DNA from 3 places in the Pseudomonas sp. GW821-FHT02H06 genome. Region 3 is predicted to be linked to each of the others. Evidence: predicted binding sites of a transcription regulator. Region 3 holds the regulator's gene; each other region holds the start of a gene.
What was found. Region 3 encodes sigma-54, which starts transcription at its own class of promoters, with help from an activator protein. Its sites were predicted from a motif close to ANTGGCATNNANNTTGCTNT; they were not measured.

Region 1: a site for sigma-54 is predicted at 4,475-4,494, ahead of flgB (flagellar basal body rod protein FlgB). Genes of this name have one in related genera too.
Region 2: a site for sigma-54 is predicted at 3,947-3,966, ahead of glnA (glutamate--ammonia ligase). Genes of this name have one in related genera too.

Annotation. Positions count from the first base shown of each region.
Region 1 is NZ_JBWKVD010000014.1:43,874-50,939, reverse strand. It holds gene AC07VF_RS20390 (flagella synthesis protein FlgN) at 1-303, opposite strand, end outside; gene flgM (flagellar biosynthesis anti-sigma factor FlgM) at 353-670, opposite strand; gene flgA (flagellar basal body P-ring formation chaperone FlgA) at 841-1,602, opposite strand; gene AC07VF_RS20375 (chemotaxis protein CheV) at 1,677-2,609, shown strand; gene cheR (protein-glutamate O-methyltransferase CheR) at 2,654-3,481, shown strand; gene flgB (flagellar basal body rod protein FlgB) at 4,537-4,944, shown strand; gene flgC (flagellar basal body rod protein FlgC) at 4,948-5,391, shown strand; gene AC07VF_RS20355 (flagellar hook assembly protein FlgD) at 5,407-6,132, shown strand; gene flgE (flagellar hook protein FlgE) at 6,161-7,066, shown strand, end outside.
Region 2 is NZ_JBWKVD010000015.1:81,491-88,556, forward strand. It holds gene glnL (nitrogen regulation protein NR(II)) at 1-91, opposite strand, end outside; gene AC07VF_RS21130 (DUF4124 domain-containing protein) at 394-1,038, opposite strand; gene AC07VF_RS21135 (DUF4124 domain-containing protein) at 1,022-1,546, opposite strand; gene AC07VF_RS21140 (chorismate mutase) at 1,673-2,239, opposite strand; gene glnA (glutamate--ammonia ligase) at 2,442-3,848, opposite strand; gene thiI (tRNA uracil 4-sulfurtransferase ThiI) at 4,181-5,635, shown strand; gene typA (translational GTPase TypA) at 5,776-7,066, shown strand, end outside.
Region 3 is NZ_JBWKVD010000007.1:202,460-209,525, reverse strand. It holds gene kdsC (3-deoxy-manno-octulosonate-8-phosphatase KdsC) at 1-203, shown strand, start outside; gene lptC (LPS export ABC transporter periplasmic protein LptC) at 214-786, shown strand; gene lptA (lipopolysaccharide transport periplasmic protein LptA) at 773-1,315, shown strand; gene lptB (LPS export ABC transporter ATP-binding protein) at 1,315-2,040, shown strand; gene AC07VF_RS14170 (RNA polymerase factor sigma-54) at 2,229-3,722, shown strand; gene hpf (ribosome hibernation-promoting factor, HPF/YfiA family) at 3,799-4,107, shown strand; gene ptsN (PTS IIA-like nitrogen regulatory protein PtsN) at 4,120-4,584, shown strand; gene rapZ (RNase adapter RapZ) at 4,587-5,444, shown strand; gene AC07VF_RS14150 (HPr family phosphocarrier protein) at 5,461-5,733, shown strand; gene AC07VF_RS14145 (sensor domain-containing diguanylate cyclase) at 5,778-7,066, shown strand, end outside.

The sequences.
Region 1 (7,066 bases), on a different contig from region 3:
ACTCATCAGCGCGCTGAGTTCATCGCCTGCGGTCAACAAGGCTTCACCCACTGACGAATGTTTCGCCACTTCTTCGAGTCCCGCGCGATTGGCGGGCAGACCCAGGCTGGTCATCAGCTGGGTACGTCGGCGTCCATGCTGCTCGAGCACGATCACCAGCGCCTGTTTCTGCGCCAGGATGTGTTCCATCTCGACCATATTGCGCCCGTGAAGCGCCACTGACTCGGCCTTCAGGATATCCAGCAGATGCCGGGTTGGCGCAATGTCGTCCGTGATCAGTTGAAGCAATGTAGTGTCTTGCATCGCATGCCCTGGTGTTTAAGCGTCCAGAAGCCCCTGCGCAGACCTGGGGCTAGCGCTGGGCTTCGAAGTTAAGCAGTTTGCTTGCAACACGATTGCTGTCGACCTTATAGCTGCCGTCGGCGACCGCCTGCTTCAACTCAGCCACACGGGCGCTGTTGACGACAGGCTGATCACGCAACGAATCACTGATCTTCTGCAACTGTTGAGCTTCGCTGCTCAAATGTACTGCCTCACCGCTACCGGGCACGCTCGAGGTGCCGCTGACCGCTGCCGTAGCTTCGGTTTTGCTGGCTTCCTTGGTGCTGGCAGTACGTGTTGTACCGCCAACGGTAGTGGAGCTGTTCAAACGATTGAAGTCGATGACCATGATTGAAAAACCTCTGGGTTCTAGGACGCTTGCCTTGGTTTCGGCCAGACCCGGAATAACTTTAGGGCCCGTGCGAAAACAGTCTCGAATGGACTTCGCACGGAGCACAGGGGTTCCGAGTGTAGGAAAAGCGCAAGCGCAGCGCCAGAGGTCTTACCTTCACATGTCAGTTACATAGCGACCTCGACTTGCCCGGGCGCAACGATATTGGCCTTGATCACCCGCTGGGAGTTGAGGTTCTTCACTCGTATTTGCTCGTTGAAACCGCCGTCGGACAAGGCTTCGCCCGGCATGCGCACGCTCATTGAACCGCTGCGCGCACTGATCACCACCTGGTCGCCCTTATGGACCATTTGCGGCTGATCGAGGTGGACGGGCGTCAGGATCTGGTCGATGACCGTTGGTCGGACAACTTTTTGCCCGACTGCCTGATCGACTGAATCCAGGAAGCCTTGCCCCAGCAGGCTGACGTCGCGTTCGCGCAGCGCCACATCGTTTTCCGTCACGATTGCGTCGCGCTTCATGGGCCGCACGGCCGTGACCACATTGCGGTAAAGGTGTACCTGGGCCGGCACAAACACCGTCCACGGGGACGTGCCTTCGCAGCGAATCTTCACGGTGACGCGGCCGATGGGCTGGGCCGGGCTTTCCAGTGAGGCTGTCAAATCCTTGTCGCACAGCGGCATGCGCAGACGCGGGTCCAGCTGCTTGACTTCAATTTCGTAGCGGCCGGCGGTTTGGTTGGTCGCCATGTAGTCTTCAACTGTGAATTCAAGAAAGCCCTGGGTCACGCCGATAAGTGTTTCAGGCAGGGTCATGTTGTCCGCCCGGCTCAGGCTGGCGGCACACAACAGACACAGCGCGACCAGCACGCAGACAAAGCTGCGGGTTGCGGGTGCCGGGCGTCGGGATACTGTCGTTTGTGTGTTCATGATGAGTAAATAGCAAGGCCCGTGCCGCTTACCGTTCCGGTAGCGCAATTGGTCGTTTTTGGGAGGTGTGGTGCATGGCTGGTGTGATGGATTCAGTAAACCAGCGCACTCAACTGGTCGGGCAGAACCGCCTTGAACTGTTGCTGTTCCGGTTGGACGGCAAGCAGTTGTATGGGATCAACGTGTTCAAGGTAAAAGAGGTGCTTCAGTGCCCGAAACTTACCCATATGCCCAAATCCAGTCCGATTGTGCGCGGTGTGGCAAATATTCGTGGCGGGACTATCCCGATCCTCGATCTGGCGTTGGCGACCGGTGGCAAGCCGCTGGCTGACATTACCAATTCATTCGTGATCATCACAGAGTACAACACCAAGATTCAGGGCTTCCTGGTGCATGCGGTGGAACGCATCGTCAACATGAACTGGGAAGACATTCATCCGCCACCCAAGGGCACCGGTCGCGACCACTACCTCACGGCAGTGACGCGTCTGGACAACCAGCTGGTGGAAATCATCGATGTCGAGAAGATCCTCGCCGAAGTGGCGCCGGTGTCCGAGAACATCTCGGTCGGCGTGGTCACGGCGGAGGTTCAGCACAAGGCTCTGTCGCTGCGCGTGCTGACGGTCGATGACTCCTCGGTGGCGCGCAAACAGGTGACGCGTTGCCTGCAAACCGTCGGCGTGGAAGTCACGGCGTTGAATGACGGTCGTCAGGCACTCGATTTCCTGCGCAAACTGGTGGATGAAGGCAAGAAGCCGGAAGAAGAATTCCTGATGATGATTTCCGACATTGAAATGCCGGAGATGGATGGCTATACCCTCACTGCGGAGATTCGCAGCGACCCGCGCATGCAGAAGTTGCACATCGTGTTGCATACGTCGTTGTCCGGCGTGTTCAACCAGGCGATGGTCAAGAAGGTCGGCGCGGATGATTTCCTGGCCAAGTTCCGGCCAGACGATCTGGCGGCGAGGGTGGTAGATCGTATCAAGGCGGCAGATATCAGCTGAGGAGGGGTTTTCCTCCTTGCTGTTCACATGATTTGAGAGGCGGCATGTCTACAGGTAATTTGGATTTTGATCAGTTCCGGGTATTCCTGGAAAAAGCCTGTGGCATTTTGCTGGGTGAAAATAAGCAGTACCTGGTTTCCAGCCGCCTCAACAAGTTGATGGAGCAGCAGTCCATCAAATCGTTGGGCGAGCTGATCCAGCGGATCCAGACTCAGCCGCGCAGTGGTTTGCGTGAGCAGGTGGTGGATGCGATGACCACCAACGAGACGTTGTGGTTTCGCGACACGTACCCCTTCGAGGTGATGAAGAACAAGGTCTTGCCCGAGGCGATCAAGGCCAGCCCCAACCAGCGTTTGCGCATCTGGTCGGCGGCGTGCTCGTCGGGTCAGGAACCGTATTCGCTGTCGATGACGATCGATGAGTTCGAGCGCAGTAACCCGGGGCAGTTGAAGTCGGGCGCGCAGATTGTGGCGACGGATTTGTCGGGTTTGATGTTGAACAATTGCAAGACGGGTGAGTACGACAGTCTGGCCATCGGCCGGGGTTTGTCGCCGGATCGTCTGCAGCGTTTCTTCGATCAGAAGACGCCAGGGCGCTGGACGGTGAAGGCGCCGATCAAAAGCCGTGTGGAGTTTCGTTCGTTCAATCTGTTGGACAGTTATGCGGCGTTGGGCAAGTTCGATATCGTGTTCTGTCGCAACGTGCTGATTTATTTTTCGGCGGAGGTGAAGAAGGATATTTTGCTGCGTATTCATTCGACGTTGAAGCCGGGGGGGTATTTGTTCCTGGGGGCGTCGGAGGCGTTGAACGGGTTGCCCGATCATTATCAGATGGTGCAGTGCAGTCCCGGGATTATTTATCAGGCCAAGTGATTGGCTGCGGTTTTGCTTTGATGAGAACCCCGCTTAGGCGGGGTTTTTTGTTTCGTGTTGGCGCTGAGACTGTTGGCTGCCTCTTAGCCGGAGCGGCGCTTAGAGGGGTCTGCCTAACGGCAGACATTTCGCCTTCGGCGAGTTACTTGGAAAAGCACCCCAAGTAACCAAGGGTGCTTGCTCCTGGTTGGGCTCCTCCTTCGTCGGAGTACCTTCACTCCGGTCTCGCTCCGTGGGCCCGCGCCGAACGGGCATCCATGCCCTGACGGCGCTCTCGCCGCATCCATGCGGCTCGGCCCACTGCGCGAGACCTGCGTTCAGCCTGCACCCAAGTCGCGTTCGGCGGTGACCGGACCGTTCGCGTATGAAGATCAAAAGCACGGCAACGGCAACGGCAACAGCAACGGCAACGGCATTCGCGAGCAAGCTCGCTCCCACAGGTAGGGTGTCTGATCAGCAAAATAGCAAGCGCCTGCACTGGCCTCTTCCCGGCTAAAGCCGGTCCCACTAACAGCAGCGCATGCAGTCCGTAGGACTGGCTTCAGACGGGAAGCCGTCGCCGTTGCCGTTGATCTTCATACGCAGAGAGTTCAGACGACACCAATCGCGACTTGGGTGCAGGCTGAACGGAGGTCTCGCGGAGTGGGCCGAGCCGCATGGATGCGGCGAGAGCGCCGTCAGGACATGGATGTCCGTTCGGCGCGGGCCCACGGAGCGAGACCGGAGTGAAGGAACCCCGACGCAGGAGGGGCCCAACCAGGAGCAAGCACCCTTGGTTACTTGGGGTGCTTTTCCAAGTAACTCGCCGAAGGCGAAACGTCTGCCCCCAGGCAGACGCCCTTGATCTTGATGTCACGAGCGAAAGCGCAATACGGCAAAAAAACGGCACTGCTCTTGCCGCTTTCCTCCCATCGAGCGGAAATCCCTTGCCGCTTTTCTGTCATCCCCTTGCACCAACACCCCTGCAGTCCGCGAAAAACGGCACTTCCAGCAAGTGGCACGCACCTTGCTATAACTCCTGCACGTACATCTGGTCAGCCCTCAAAGGTCCCGACATGAGCATCAGTTTTGAAAACGCCCTCGGCATCCACGAAAAAGCGCTCAACTTCCGCGCCCAGCGTGCTGAAGTGCTGGCCAACAACATCACCAACGCCGACACCCCCAACTACAAGGCGCGTGACCTGGACTTCTCCAAAGTCCTGGCCGCCCAAAGCGACAAAAGCAACAACGGCCACTTCGCCCTCGACATGACCAACAGCCGTCACATCGAAGCCGAAGGCATGAGCGATGGCGAAGCCAGCCTGCTCTACCGCACCCCGTCGCAGCCGTCGCTCGATCAGAACACCGTCGACTCCCAGGTCGAAAACGCCAACTACGCCGAAAACGCCATCGGTTTTCAGGCCAGCTTCACCTTGCTCAACAGCAAATTCAAAGGGCTGGTTGCAGCCCTGCGCGGAGAGTAATCCATGTCCCTATCCAGTGTTTTCAATATTGCCGGTAGCGGCATGAGTGCCCAGAACACCCGCCTCAACACCGTGGCCAGCAACATCGCCAACGCCGAAACCGTGTCCTCCAGCATGGACAAGACCTACCGCGCCCGCCATCCGGTGTTCGCCACGGTCTTCCAGGGCCAGGAATCCGGCGGCAGCGCCTCGCTGTTCGAAGACCAGGGCCAGGCCGGCACCGGCGTACAGGTTTCCGGCATCGTCGAAGACGCCTCCAACCTCGAAGCACGTTACGAGCCAAATCACCCGTCAGCCGACAAGAACGGCTACGTGTATTACCCGAACGTCAACGTCGTCAACGAGATGGCCGACATGATCTCGGCCAGCCGTTCGTTCCAGACCAACGCGGAAATCATGAACACCGCGAAAACAATGATGCAGAAGGTCCTGACCCTGGGTCAGTGATAAAGGGCGAAATCCATGACGGTCTCAAGCACAGACGCTACCTCGACGTTCCTCAAAGGGCTGCAAAGCACGACCCCCGGAACCACAGGCACCAGCACCAAATCCAGCACCGACACCAGCAGCCTCACCGGCTCAAGTTCGCTGGGTAAGGATTCATTCCTGCAACTGCTGGTCACGCAAATGCAGAACCAGAACCCGCTCGATCCTCAGGACAACAGCGAGTTCGTGGCCCAGCTGGCTCAGTTCAGCAGCCTGGAAACCATGCAGAACCTGAGCACCTCGGTCGACTCGATCAGCACCATGTATCAGTCGTCCCAGGCGTTGCAGGCCTCGTCGCTGGTCGGCCGCTCGGTAACCGTGGACGCAGGTTCGACCTATGTCGATACCAGCAAGGCCATGACCGGTTCGGTGGTGCTGCCATCGTCCAGCGCCGACACCACGGTGAAGATCTACGACAGCACCGGTACCAACGTCGTGCGCACCATCGACCTCGGCACTCAGGCCGCTGGCACCACATCCTTTAGCTGGGATGGCCTGGACGACAGCGGCGCAGCGGTGGCAGCGGGCAATTACAGCTTCGTCGCCAACGGCAAGCTGGACGGCACCGCTACTAATCTGAGCACCTATCTGCCGGCGACAGTGAGCAGCGTGACCATGGGCACAACGGGCTCTGACATGACGTTGAACCTTGCCGGCGGCACCCAGGTGGCACTGTCAAAAATCAAGCAAATCGGAATTTAGAGCCGACTAGACGGCGCAGGAGTTAATCATGTCTTTCAATGTTGGTCTTAGTGGGCTCTACGCCGCAAACAAAAGTCTCGACGTTACCGGCAACAACATTGCCAACGTCGCGACCACCGGTTTCAAATCTTCCCGTGCGGAATTTGCTGACCAGTACGCCCAATCGATTCGCGGCACCTCCGGCGGCACCAACACCGGCAGCGGCGTCACCACCGCCGCGGTTTCGCAGCAGTTCACCCAAGGCACGCTGAACACCGGTACCGGCCGCAGCCTGGACCTGGCGATCAACGGCAACGGCTTCTTCATGCTGAGCAACAACGGCGAAAAGCTGTACACCCGTGCCGGCGCATTTCACACCGACTCCGCCGGCTACATCATCAACGAAGCGGGCAATAACCTGCAGGGCTACAGCGTTGACGGTCAGGGCAATGTCTCCACCGGCGTGCTGAGCAACCTGCGTGTCGATTCGTCGAACCTGGCGCCGAAAAGCACCAGCTTGATCACCGTCGCCTCCAACCTGAACTCCTCGTCGACGGTTCCGACGGTTGCGACGTTCTCGCCGTCCGACACCAACAGCTACACCACCACCTACAGCACGCCGCTGTACGACAGTCAGGGTAACGAACACACCCTCGACCAGTATTTTTCGAAGACGGGCACCAATACCTGGACGATGTACAGCCTGGTCGATGGCCGCAGCATCAGCGATCCAAACTCCACTACTGCTGACGCGACCGCAGTGACCTTCGATTCGTCGGGTGGCTTGATCACCAGCGGCACCGGCGCCCCTGATACCACCAATTCGCCAAACGTGAGCGTAGGTACTGACGGCGTCTTCTCGATCAACAACTGGGTACCGGCCGCCAAGACCACCGTCGGCAGCACCACCACCTGGTCAAGCAACGGCGCGTCCGCCAACGCGGGCGGGATCAAG
Region 2 (7,066 bases), on a different contig from region 3:
TGTACTCGAGGCGCAGGTCCGAGTTGAGCAGAATCGTGGCAGTGGTCAGGTTGTCGAGTAACAACCGATGCAACGCATCGCTGATAGTCATGAATCCCGGTGACCTCTTTTGGCTCTATGCACTCGGGCTGGGCCGTGAGTGCAGGCTCTGATTGGTCTTTGCCAGCGTATGGAACCGCTAGAACGTGTGGTGTGCTCGCGCATTCATTACAAAATGCAAAAACCAAACCAAGGCTCCGAAAAGAAGCGCGGGTTGAGTAATTACGAACGTTTTTTGGACGGCAGGCCCGGCGACAGTGCATGGATTCCTGAACGTCGAACCAAAATGGGCTTATTACGCGAAAGCTCGTTCAGGTTATGCACCAGAATAGAGCATAGCCGGTCGGGCAGGGTTTAGCGGAAGAACGAAAAGAAACTCGATTCTTCTTCCGGCTTGTCCTTGATAGGGCATTCGGGGCGCACACCGTAATCATCGTTTTTACAGGGCTGTGCGAGCCGCTTCTGGGCCAGAGAGATGCGTATCAGGTGAAAGGGTTGATTGGGGGTTCGCTCCAGCACTCGCCCGTACTGATCAATGATCTCTACGGACAGCTGGTGAGTGCCACGGTCGATGTTCGTCAGCGGGAAAACCGGGCTGCGCGTCGGCTCGCCGTAGGGTTTGCTGTCGAGCAGTAACCGGTACAAGTGATCCGGCTGCAACTCGGGATCATTGCTGACGGTGACATTCAGATTGCCTTCAATGTCGCGGATCGTGCTGTCGGGTTCCGGCGCCAGAATGCGCAGCAACTGATAATGGAAGATGGGTCTCGCCGCTGGCTTCGGTGTGGATGCCCGACTGGGCGCCTTCGTGGGCTGATCGACCCGGTTGGTCGGCGCTATGTCGACCTTCTTCGCATTGCGGTGAGGCTGATCGGTGAAGACCCGATTGCCGTCTGCATCGACGTAGGTATACACCTCCGCCAAAACGTCCTGGCTCACGCTGAACAGCAGGCACAGAGCGACGGCCAACTGGTAGACGTATTTAAGGCCGGCCGACATGGACTCGCTGCACTGTCAGATTGACCGTCTCGCTTTGCTGGATCGAACGCTGATTTTCCAGCACCTGAACCGAAAAGCTGTGTTCGCCCCGATCAAGCTCCATGACCTGCAGCCGAGGAATATTCGTGGGCTGGCCATAGGGTGCGCCGTCCACCACCAACTGCAACAAATGCCCAGGCTGCAAACGGGGCTCTATGGCCACGCCAACAGTGAACGAGCCGTTATTGGCACGAAGCGCTTCGTCCTGGGGCAGGTCTTTCAGCGCGAGCACCTGATAGGTGGCAGCGGTTTGCTGATTCTGGTTCTGGGTCGCGGGCAGTGGCGGCGGCGCGGCAGGCACGACGGTCTCGACGCTGTTGAGCGGCGGCAGCTCGACAGTTTCGGCTTTGGTACCGTTCGGCGGCTGGTTGCTGTACGCCGTGTTCCCGGAGGCATCGGTGTATTTGTAGATCTGCGCGGCAGCGGGCAGCGCAAATACCAGCAACAGAAGGGCAAGACATTGACGCATGAACACTCCGGTGCAGCGATCAGGACAACCAACAATGGTGCCGCGCTAAATCCATGACGCGGCACGGGTCAGCATAGAGGAATACTGATCGACGGTGTCATTTGAGAAGCGGACCTGCGCACCCGCTCACGGGCTTGGTGTGGTCCGGCAGAGGTCGCCTCCCGCCCGTTGCAGCGCGGTCTCAATGACGGGATCACTTGCCTGTCGCTGGATTTCCGACTGCACCCAGCCAGCGCATTTGGCATCGCTGCGGTAAGGCTGAAACGCCGAGTAACTTTGCATCAACACCGGCAGCAGCGTATCCAGCCGACCCCGGATGCCATCGGTCAGGTTGACGTCTGGCTTCTCCGGGGAGTGGCCGGTTTCGCGCCACTGCTCGATACGCGCGTATTGCACCATCTTGTTGGCTTCCATCTGGGCGGTCATGAAATCGCGTACGTCGTCGGCGCCCAGCTCGAATTCACTCGCCCGTGACTCGGCGTTCTGAATCACCTGGCGCTCGCGCTCACTGTCCTGAACCGGCTTGCCGCTGTGCCATTTGCTGCGCGCCACGTCATTGGCGATTTCCAAGCGTTGCTCCATGGCTGCGATGAGCGGTTGAAGCTGTGCGGGAGGCTGCTGAGTGTTCGCTGCATAAAGGCCTGGCGCAAACACGGCCAGCGCGAAGAGGGTGATCTGAATCAGCTTGGGCATAAGGGTGTGTTCTCGCATGAGTAATCTGGCTCGCGATCGTCGAGGCACGTGTTCGGAAAAGTCGGAGTGCTGACTATATTGCCTCAACAGGTGATCTCAACTGCGTTACATATGTATGTACGTAACGCGGCGAAAGACGAGCACAAAAAAGGCCTCCCGAAGGAGGCCTTTTGTTCACGCGGCTTTCGCCGACGCGACTGGATCAGCAGCTGTAGTACAGCTCGTATTCCAGTGGGTGTACGAAGGTGCGCACTTTGATTTCTTCTTCGGATTTCAACGCGATGTAAGCGTCGATGAAGTCGTCGCTGAATACGCCGCCTTTGGTCAGGAACGCACGACCTTTGTCCAGCTCTTCCAGGGCTTCCTTCAGGCTGCCGCAAACTTGCGGGATCTCTTTCGCCTCTTCAGGCGGCAGGTCGTACAGGTTTTTGTCAGCCGCATCGCCAGGGTGGATCTTGTTCTGGATGCCGTCCAGGCCAGCCATCAACAGGGCAGCGAAGGCCAGGTACGGGTTGGCTGCCGGGTCCGGGAAACGTGCTTCGATACGACGGCCCTTAGGGCTGTTGACGTAAGGAATACGGATCGACGCCGAACGGTTACGAGCCGAGTAGGCCAGCATGACCGGCGCTTCGAAGCCTGGAACCAGACGCTTGTACGAGTTGGTTGCCGGGTTGGTAAAGCCGTTCAGGGCCTTGCCGTGCTTGATGATGCCACCGATGAAGTACAGAGCGGTGTCGGACAGGCCGGCATAACCTTCGCCTGCGAAGGTGTTCTTGCCATCTTTGGAGATGGACATGTGAACGTGCATACCCGAACCGTTATCGCCGTACAGAGGCTTTGGCATAAAGGTAGCGGTGCGGCCGTAAGCGTCGGCGACGTTGTGCACGACGTATTTCAGGGTCTGAACTTCGTCAGCCTTTTTAACCAGCGTGTTGAATTTCACGCCGATTTCGTTCTGGCCTGCGGTTGCCACTTCGTGGTGGTGAACTTCGACGACCTGGCCCATTTCTTCCAGGGCGTTGCACATTGCGGTGCGGATTTCGTGGTCGTGGTCGAACGGTGGAACCGGGAAGTAGCCGCCTTTGATGCCTGGACGGTGACCCTTGTTACCGCCTTCGATGTCAGCATCGGACATCCACGAACCTTGTTCGGAGTAGATTTTGAACATGGAGCCGGAGATGTCGGACTTGAATTTCACTTCGTCGAAGATGAAGAATTCTGGCTCAGGGCCGGCGAATACAGTGTCACCGATACCGGTCGACTTCAGGTATTCCTCGGCGCGGTGAGCAATGGCGCGTGGGTCGCGATCATAACCTTGCATGGTCGAAGGTTCGATGATGTCGCAAACCAGGATCAGGGTAGGCTCTTCGGTGAACGGATCCAGCACGGCGGTTTCGTCGTCCGGCAGCAGGATCATGTCGGAGGCTTCAATACCTTTCCAGCCCGAGATGGAGGAACCGTCGAACATTTTGCCGACTTCGAAGAAGTCGTCTTCCAGCGCATCGCGGGCCGGCATGGTCACGTGGTGCTGAGTGCCTTTGGTGTCCGTGAAGCGCAGATCAATCCACTTTACGTCATGATCTTTGATGAGTTGAACCGACTTCGACATGTTGTCCTCCGGGGTGGATTAGGGCCTGAGTAGTGGTTGGCCCTTCAATTTGGGTGATGCCGGGCGCGATACTCGACCAAGGCAACCTGCCTCACAAGGGAGCAATTTGCATGCCAGTGCCCTGTGTTGGGTTTTCCGAGGGAATAGCTGCCTTTAAGCGCGTTAAACGTCGCATATTCGAAAACCGGCGCACCCTTATGGTGCCAAGTAATTGTATACAGGGCCGTTTTGGTGCGCGGACGATTGGCCGTACGATAACTGGTTAAACCTTGAGCAATTTCCGCTATAATCCGCGCCCCCCTTTTTCGACCGGGACCTAGCGCGCTGTTTTCATGAAATTAATCGTCAAAGTCTTCCCAGAAATCACTATCAAAAGCCGGCCTGTGCGCAAGCGCTTCATCAAACAGCTGGCCAAGAACATCCGTACGGTGCTCCGCGATCTGGACCCGGCGTTGGTGGTGGATGGTGTGTGGGACAACCTTGAGGTCGAAACCAGGGTCGAGGATGCCAAAGTCCTGCGCGAGATGACCGAGCGCCTCAGCTGCATGCCCGGCATCACGCACTTTCTGCAGGTTGACCAGTATCCGCTGGGCGACATGGAAGACATCTACGAGAAGTGCAAGCTGCACTTCGGCGACGCGCTCCCCGGCAAGATTTTCGGGGTGCGCTGCAAGCGTGCGGGCCATCATGACTTCAGCTCCATGGACGTCGAGAAGTACGTCGGCAGCAAGCTGCGTCGTGAATGCAACGCCGCCGGCATTTCGCTGAAAGCCCCGGAAGTCGAGGTCAGAATCGAGATTCGGGACCAGCGCCTGTTCGTGATCCACAGCCAGCACAACGGCATCGGCGGTTATCCGCTGGGTTCGCTTGAACAGACCCTGATCCTGATGTCCGGTGGCTTTGACTCAACCGTGGCCGCGTACCAGATCATGCGTCGCGGCCTGATGAGCCATTTCTGCTTCTTCAATCTGGGCGGACGTGCCCACGAGCTGGGCGTGATGGAAGTCGCGCACTTCATCTGGAAGAAGTACGGCAGCTCTCAGCGGGTGCTGTTCGTGAGCGTACCGTTCGAGGAAGTTCTGGGAGAAATTCTCGGAAAAGTCGATAACAGTCATATGGGCGTAGTATTGAAGCGTATGATGTTGCGCGCTGCGACCAACATTGCCGACCGGCTGGAAATCGACGCGCTGGTGACCGGCGAGGCGATTTCCCAAGTGTCCAGCCAGACGCTGCCCAACCTGTCGGTCATCGATTGCGTAACGGAGAAGCTGGTCCTGCGACCGCTGATCGCCAGTCACAAGCAGGACATCATCGACCTGGCCGATCAGATCGGCACCGGCGATTTTGCCCGGCACATGCCCGAATACTGCGGTGTGATTTCGGTGAATCCGAAGACCGCCGCCAAGCGCAATCGGGTCGAGCACGAAGAAAAATCGTTCGACATGGCCGTGCTCGAACGTGCGCTGGAAAACGCTCGTCTGGTACCGATCGATCGCGTGATCGAGGAATTGGGCCAGGACGTTCAGATTGAAGAAGTCAGTCAGGCGCTGGCGGGGCAAGTGGTCATCGACATCCGTCACCCGGATGAAGCAGAAGACCGCCCGCTGGCGCTGACTGGCGTCGAAGTACAAACGCTGCCGTTCTTTGCATTGAACAGCCGTTTCAAGGAACTGGATGACACGCGCCAGTACCTGCTCTATTGCGACAAAGGCGTCATGAGTCGCCTGCATGCTCATCATCTGCTCAGTGAGGGGCATGCCAATGTGCGCGTTTATCGACCGAGCTAAGTGCCCGGGGCTGTTTGCCTGTGGCTTGCGTCACCGGCCCCCCGACACCAGTCGTCAGCCGTAACGGCTTTCGCCGGCTCCACCGTTCATAGCTGCCTACAATCAGACAGCTGACCGAATCCTCTGATCGAGATACACAAGTGATCGAAAATCTACGCAACATCGCCATCATTGCTCACGTTGACCACGGTAAAACTACCCTCGTCGACAAGCTTCTGCGCCAGTCCGGCACCCTTGAGCGCAACGAGCTCAACGACGAACGCGTGATGGACTCCAACGACCAGGAAAAAGAGCGCGGTATTACCATTCTCGCGAAGAACACCGCGATCAACTGGAATGGCTACCACATCAACATCGTTGACACCCCGGGCCACGCCGACTTCGGTGGTGAAGTAGAGCGCGTGATGTCGATGGTTGACTCCGTTCTGCTGCTGGTCGACGCTCAAGACGGCCCTATGCCGCAAACCCGTTTCGTGACCAAGAAGGCTTTCGAAGCCGGCCTGCGTCCGATCGTGTGCATCAACAAGGTTGACCGTCCAGGCGCGCGTCCGGACTGGGTTCTGGACCAGATCTTCGACCTGTTCGACAACCTCGGTGCCACCGAAGAACAGCTGGACTTCAAAGTCGTCTACGCCTCGGCCCTGAACGGCATTGCCGGTCTGGATCACACCGACATGGCTGAAGACATGACCCCGCTGTACCAGTCGATCGTCGACAACGTACCTGCGCCGAAAGTCGACCGTGACGGTCCGTTCCAGATGCAAATCTCGGCACTGGACTACAACAGCTTCCTGGGCGTCATCGGTGTTGGCCGTATCGCTCGTGGCCGCGTCAAGCCGAACACCCCGGTTGTCGCGATCGGTGCTGACGGCAAGCGCCGCAACGGCCGTATCCTGAAACTGATGGGTCACCACGGTCTGCACCGCATCGACGTAGAAGAGGCTGCCGCTGGCGACATCGTCTGCATCAGCGGTATGGACTCGCTGTTCATCTCCGACACTCTGTGCCACCCGGACGCAGTTGAAGCGATGAAGCCGCTGACCGTTGACGAACCGACCGTTTCGATGACCTTCCAGGTCAACGACTCGCCGTTCTGCGGTAAAGAAGGCAAGTTCGTGACCTCCCGTAACATCAAGGAGCGTCTGGACAAAGAGCTGCTGTACAACGTTGCTCTGCGCGTTGAAGAAGGCGACTCGGCTGACAAGTTCAAGGTCTCGGGCCGTGGTGAGCTGCACTTGTCGGTACTGATCGAAACCATGCGTCGCGAAGGCTTCGAAATGGGTGTCGGTCGTCCTGAAGTGATCATCCGTCAGGTAGACGGTGTGAAGCAGGAACCGTTCGAAAACGTCACCATCGACACCCCTGAAGAATCCCAGGGCAAGGTCATGGAAGAGATGGGTCTGCGTAAGGGCGACCTGACCAACATGGTGC
Region 3 (7,066 bases):
ATCTGGGCGACGATTTGCCTGATCTGCCGGTCATTCGCCGGGTGGGCCTGGGCATGGCTGTTGCCAATGCCGCCAGCTTTGTCCGCGAGCATGCCGACGGCATTACCCAGGCACGTGGCGGCGAAGGCGCTGCCCGCGAATTCTGCGAGTTGATCCTGAAGGCTCAGGGCAACCTCGAAGCGGCTCACGCCGCCTACCTATAGAAGTGCATTTATGCTGAGCAAAAAGTTTCGAACGTTTCTGCTGTTCGGTGTGCTGGCACTGCTGCTGGCAGCGGTCGGCTACTGGAACATCAGTCCGGAAAGTTTCCTCGATCAACCCAAGGCTGCCGTGGATGAGAGCGCCGTCGATTACTACGCGACCAACGCCCACAGCATTCAGTACCTGCCCGACGGGACCATGCAGTACGACATGACCGCGGACAAGGTAGAGCACTTGAAAGCCACCGACGTCACCCTGATGACCACGCCGGTGCTGCAGATGTATCGAGGTTCTACCTTCCCGTGGCACGTACAGAGCGTTCGCGCCGAAGTGTCGCCGGGGGGCGATCACGTCGAGCTGATCGACTCGGTGCGCATCAACCGCACCGACGAAAAAGACCGCACCACCATCATCACCAGCAGCCGCATGACTGTATTCCCGCAGAAGCAATATGCGGAGACTGCCCAACCCGTTAGAATCGACGGCCTTGGCGGTGTAACGACCGGCACGGGTATGAAAGCGTATCTGAAAGAAAGCAGGATGAACCTGCTATCCAACGTAAGAGGACAGTATGAGGCTCGTTAAAACCCTTCCTTTTTTGCTCGGCCTGGGCGCAGCACTGGGAAGCGCGAGCGCCTGGTCTCTGCCGACGGATCGCGATCAACCCATCCACATCCAGTCGGATGACGCGCAGCTGGACGACAAGCAAGGCATCGCCACCTACAAAGGCAATGTCATCATCACCCAGGGCACGATGAAGATCACCGGCAACACCGTGACCATCACCCGTACACCGCAAGGCGACGTGGACGTGTTCACGTCCGTGGGCAACCTGGCCTACTACGAGCAGAAGCCATCGGTGGACAAGCCGATCGTTCAGGCCTGGGGCGTCACTATCCAGTACTTCGCGGCCCAGAACCGCATCGTGCTGATCGACAAGGCCAAAGTGGTCAACGACGGCAACACGTCCGAAGGCGAGAAAATCGTCTATGACACCGTCAAGCAGGTCGTGAACGCCGGTCGTGCCAATGGCACCAAGGTCACCGCACCACGCCCTCGTATCGACATGGTCATCCAGCCGAAAAAGAAAACCGACCAGCAGAAGGCCCAGTAATGGCGACGCTGAAAGCCCAGCACCTGGCCAAGGCCTATAAAAGCCGCCAGGTCGTACGTGACGTCAGCCTGTCCATCGAGAGCGGCCAGATCGTCGGCCTGCTTGGCCCCAACGGCGCCGGCAAGACCACCTGTTTCTACATGATCGTCGGCCTGGTTCAAGCGGATCAGGGTCGCGTCCTGATCGACGACCAGGACGTCAGCCATCAGCCGATGCACGGCCGTGCACGCGCCGGTATTGGCTACCTGCCACAAGAAGCGTCGATCTTCCGCAAGCTCTCCGTCTCGGACAACATCATGGCGATCCTGGAGACCCGCAAGGAGCTCGATCGCGCTGCCCGCCGCAAGGAGCTGGAAAGCCTGCTGCAGGAATTCCACATCACCCACATTCGCGACAACCTGGGCATGAGCCTGTCGGGCGGTGAACGTCGCCGTGTGGAAATCGCACGCGCCCTCGCCACTTCGCCGAAATTCATTCTCCTCGACGAACCCTTCGCCGGTGTTGACCCTATTTCCGTAGGCGACATCAAGCAGATCATTCACCACCTCAAGGCCAAAGGGATCGGCGTGCTGATCACCGACCACAACGTGCGTGAGACGCTGGATATCTGCGAAACCGCTTACATCGTCAACGATGGACAGCTGATTGCCGAAGGCGACGCCGAATCCATCCTGGCCAACCAGTTGGTCAAGGAAGTGTATCTGGGTCACGAGTTCCGCCTGTAACCGCAGTGATGACATGAGGTTGTGCGGTTCCCGCAATGTGCGCCATCGCCAACCTCGTTTTTTAATTGTCATCACACTCTAGGCAAACCCTCCAGCTTCAGGCATATAATTTGCTTAAGTTGGCGCCCTCGGCGCCCTGCTAGTAAATGGCGCGCAGTGCGCCGGCGAATAAGGTGTTAAGCCCTGCCATGAAACCTTCGCTAGTCTTGAGAATGGGCCAGCAGCTGACGATGACACCTCAGCTGCAACAGGCAATCCGCTTGCTTCAGTTGTCGACGCTGGATCTCCAACAGGAAATTCAGGAGGCGCTGGAGTCGAACCCGATGCTGGAACGGCAGGAGGAAGGCGACGATTTCGACAACGCCGACCCCTTGGCGGATAACGTAGAGCAAAAGCCCAACGCTGATGTTCAGGAACCCACCTACCAGGAATCGGCGCCTACCGTCGACAATCTGGAGGACGGCGACTGGAACGAGCGCATTCCCAACGAGCTGCCCGTCGACACTGCGTGGGAAGACGTCTATCAGACCAGCGCCAGCAGCCTGCCCAGCAACGACGATGACGAGTGGGATTTCACCACCCGCACCTCCGTTGGCGAGAGCCTGCAAAGCCACCTGCTGTGGCAACTCAACCTGGCGCCAATGTCGGACACCGATCGCCTGATCGCCGTGACGCTGATCGACTGCATCAACAATCAGGGCTACCTCGACGAAACACTCGAAGAAATGCTCGACGCCTTCGACCCTGAGCTCGATATCGAGCTGGACGAAATCGAAGCCGTTCTGCACCGCATTCAGCAGTTCGAGCCTGCCGGCATCGGCGCTCGCAACCTGAGTGAATGCCTGCTGCTGCAGCTTCGCCAGCTGCCCGCCAAAACCAAGTGGCTGGCGGAAGCGCAGAAGCTGGTCAGTGACTACATCGATCTGCTCGGCAGCCGCGACTACGCGCAACTGATGCGCCGCATGAAGCTCAAGGAAGACGACCTGCGTCAGGTCATCGAACTGGTCCAGAGCCTCAATCCGCGCCCCGGCTCGCAGATCGAGTCCAGCGAAGCCGAATACGTCGTGCCTGACGTCATCGTGCGCAAGGACAACGAGCGCTGGCTGGTGGAGCTGAACCAGGAATCCGTGCCGCGCCTGCGGGTCAATCCGCAGTACGCCGGTTTTGTGCGTCGCGCCGATACCAGTGCCGACAACACATTCATGCGCAATCAGCTGCAGGAAGCTCGCTGGTTCATCAAGAGCCTGCAGAGCCGCAACGAGACGCTGATGAAGGTGGCCACGCAAATCGTCGAACACCAGCGAGGCTTCCTCGAGTACGGTGACGAAGCCATGAAGCCCCTCGTTCTGCATGACATCGCTGAAGCGGTCGGCATGCACGAATCGACGATCTCCCGGGTGACCACGCAGAAGTTCATGCACACCCCGCGCGGGATCTACGAACTCAAATATTTCTTTTCCAGCCACGTCAGCACCTCCGAAGGCGGCGAATGCTCGTCCACGGCGATTCGCGCGATCATCAAAAAACTGGTCGCTGCGGAAAATCAGAAAAAGCCGTTGAGTGACAGCAAGATCGCTGGTTTACTGGAAGCACAAGGCATTCAAGTGGCCCGTCGCACAGTCGCCAAGTACCGCGAATCCCTTGGGATTTCGCCGTCCAGCGAACGCAAGCGACTGATGTAAAGGTCACACGTCAAAGCGTTCCAGTGGCAGGCATTACGCCTGCCTCTTAATGCACTGGCAACGAAGGAGAAGCTGTATGCAAGTCAACATCAGTGGACACCAGCTGGAAGTGACTGAACCTCTGCGTACCTACATCGGCGAGAAACTCGCCCGATTGGAACGCCACTTTGACAAGATCACGAATGTGCAGGTCACCATGGAGGTCGAGAAGCTCAAGCAGAAAATCGAAGCCACCTTGCACGTTCCTGGCGCTGAAGTGGTTGCCAACGCCGAACACGACGACATGTACGCAGCCATTGACCTGCTTGCCGACAAGCTTGACCGCCAACTCAAAAAACATAAGGAAAAACAGCAAAGTCTGCTGCAAGGCGCGACTGCTCGCTGACACTCCCCACCCATGATCCGACTTGAAAATATCCTGACCCCTGGCCGTTCACTCGTGAACGTGCCAGGCGGCAGCAAAAAAGCCGTACTCCAGAACATCGCCAAAATGATCGGCACGCAAGTGCCTGATCTGGATGAGCAGGTCGTGTTTGACAGCCTCATTGCCCGTGAAAAGCTCGGCTCTACCGGGTTCGGTAATGGCATCGCCATTCCCCACTGCCGCCTGAAGGGCTGCTCAACGCCTGTCAGCGCCGTACTGCATCTCGAGAAACCCATCGATTTCGACGCCATCGACGGCGCACCGGTTGACCTGCTGTTTGTGTTGCTGGTCCCGGAAGCGGCTACCGATGCTCACCTTGAATTGCTGCGCCAGATCGCCAGCATGCTCGACCGTGATGATGTGCGTAAGCGCCTGCGCGGTGCCAAAACCGACGAAGAGCTCTACAGCGTCGTGCTCGACGTCCAGAACGGTCACTGATCATGCGGATGATCATCGTCAGCGGCCGCTCCGGCTCCGGCAAGAGCACGGCCCTCGATGTCCTTGAAGACAGCGGTTTCTACTGCGTCGACAATCTGCCCGCCGGCCTGCTTCCAGAGCTGGCGGAGCGCGCGCTGATCAACACCGAACTGGCTGAGCCCCTGCTGGCGGTCTCGATCGACGCGCGCAATCTGCCCAGTCACCTGACGCGATTCCCGCGCATGCTCGCCGAAGTTCGGGCCCGGCACATCCAGTGCGACGTGCTGTTTCTCGACGCCGATGAAGCCACCCTGCTAAAGCGCTTTTCAGAGACCCGCCGTCGTCACCCGCTGAGCACGGCAACCCGCTCGCTGGCCGAAGCGATTCGTGACGAAAAAACCCTGCTCGGTCCGATCATCGACTTGGCTGATCTGACGGTCGACACCACGCACCTGAATCTCTACCAGCTGCGCGACATTCTCAAACTGCGCCTGCTGAACAAACCCGAGCCGGGCACTGCCTTCCTCATCGAATCCTTCGGCTTCAAGCGCGGCATGCCCGTGGACGCCGACCTGGTGTTCGACGTGCGCTGCCTGCCGAACCCGTACTGGAAGCCCGAGCTGCGCGAGCAGTCCGGCCTCGACAAGCCGGTTGCCGATTACCTCGCGGCTCAACCGGACGTCGAAGAAATGTTCCAGGACATCTTTTCGTACCTCAATAAGTGGTTGCCGCGCTTCGCCGCCAGCAACCGCGCCTACGTTACTATTGCCATTGGCTGCACCGGCGGACACCACCGCTCCGTCTACCTGACCGAACGTCTGGGTCAGGTGCTGCAGCAATCGCTCAAGAATGTTCAGGTCCGCCACCGCGACCTAAGCTGAAAGGACCTCCATCGCGATGCCCGCTCTAGAAATCACCATCATCAACAAGCTGGGTCTGCACGCCCGGGCCGCCGCCAAATTCGTGGGCGTCGCCGGCAAGTACCCTTGCCAGATCAGGGTCGGTCGCACGCCGGAGACGATGGTCGACGGCAAAAGCATTATGGCCGTCATGATGCTCGCGGCCGGCAAGGGCACCCTGATTCACTTGGCCACCGAAGGTGAAGAAGCCGATGCCGCGCTGGCGGGACTGGTCGAACTGATCAATAACAAGTTCGACGAAGGCGAATAAGCCTTACCGCTGCCCGACGCGTCCATTACCGTCAGAGATGAGCGATGCCACTGACAGCCATGCCTCCATTAGCGCGAGGGGTCAGATCAAGGTCCGAGAAGATGCTGATGCTGGGGAGCACCCTGGCGGTGGCAGCCATCTTAGCCATCGTGACTTCGTTGCTGTTTCGGGAGCTGGGCACGGCCAACGAAGCCGCCGTGCGCTCCGCAAACAACGTGGTGCAGTTGATCGACGCAGATGTGCAGCGTAACGCCGAGCTGTACGACACCTCACTTCAGGGCCTGATCACTGCATGGCGACGACCCGACGTGATGACGATCTCGCCGGAGTTACGGCAACTGGTGCTCTTCGACCGGGCCACGGCGGCGCCCTTTAAGGGCGATGTGGTGCTGCTGGATGAAACCGGGCGCATCGTCGCCGACTCCACCTCGCTGACGCCTCGGCTGGACAACTTTTCCGACCGGCCGGGCTTTCAGAAACACCGGGACAGCGGTTCGCTGGCGCTGGTGGTCGACGGGCCCTTCCTGTCACGCTGGGGCTTCAAGGACCTGTGCATCAGTTTCAGTCGCCGCCTCCCCTCCGACAACGGCCAGTTCGTCGGCATTGCCAGTGCATCAATGCGCCTGTCGTACTTCGATCAACTGTTTCGCACCCTGGACATCGGCCCCACGAGCACCGTCAACCTGCTCAGCGCGGATGGCGTGATGCTGGCCCGGCAACCCGATGACAACAACCGGACCTTCATCGGCCAGAACTTCAGCATGCGGCCCAACTTCAAACGCATTCTGAGAGAGGTAAACGGCAGCTTTGCGGCGGTGTCCGAGCTCGACGGCGCACAGCGGCTTTACACCTTCTCACGGGTTGGAGACTTGCCATTGATCGTCGTGGTCGCTCAATCGCGGGACGATGTCTACGCCGTGTGGAAACGCAACGCGTTGCTGGTGGCGGGCGCCACAGGTTTGCTGTGCATCGGGATTCTCTGGCTGTCGTGGCTATTGGGCCGCCAGCTGCGCCTGCGCCAGAACGCCGAACGCGAGCTGGCCGCGCTGGCGTCAACGGACGGGCTGACCGGTCTGGCCAATCGGCGCAGGCTGGACCAAGTGCTCAAGCAGGAGTGGGCTCGCGGAATGCGTTCGGGAAGGCCCCTAGCGTTGCTGATGATCGACGTGGACCACTTCAAGGCGTTCAATGACCGGCACGGGCATCATGGCGGCGACGTCGCCTTGCGCAGCGTTGCCCAGACACTGGCCGCCAGTATCCGCAGGCCCGGTGACCTGGCCGCGCGTTACGGCGGTGAGGAATTCATGGTGGTGCTTCCGGAAACCGACAAGGC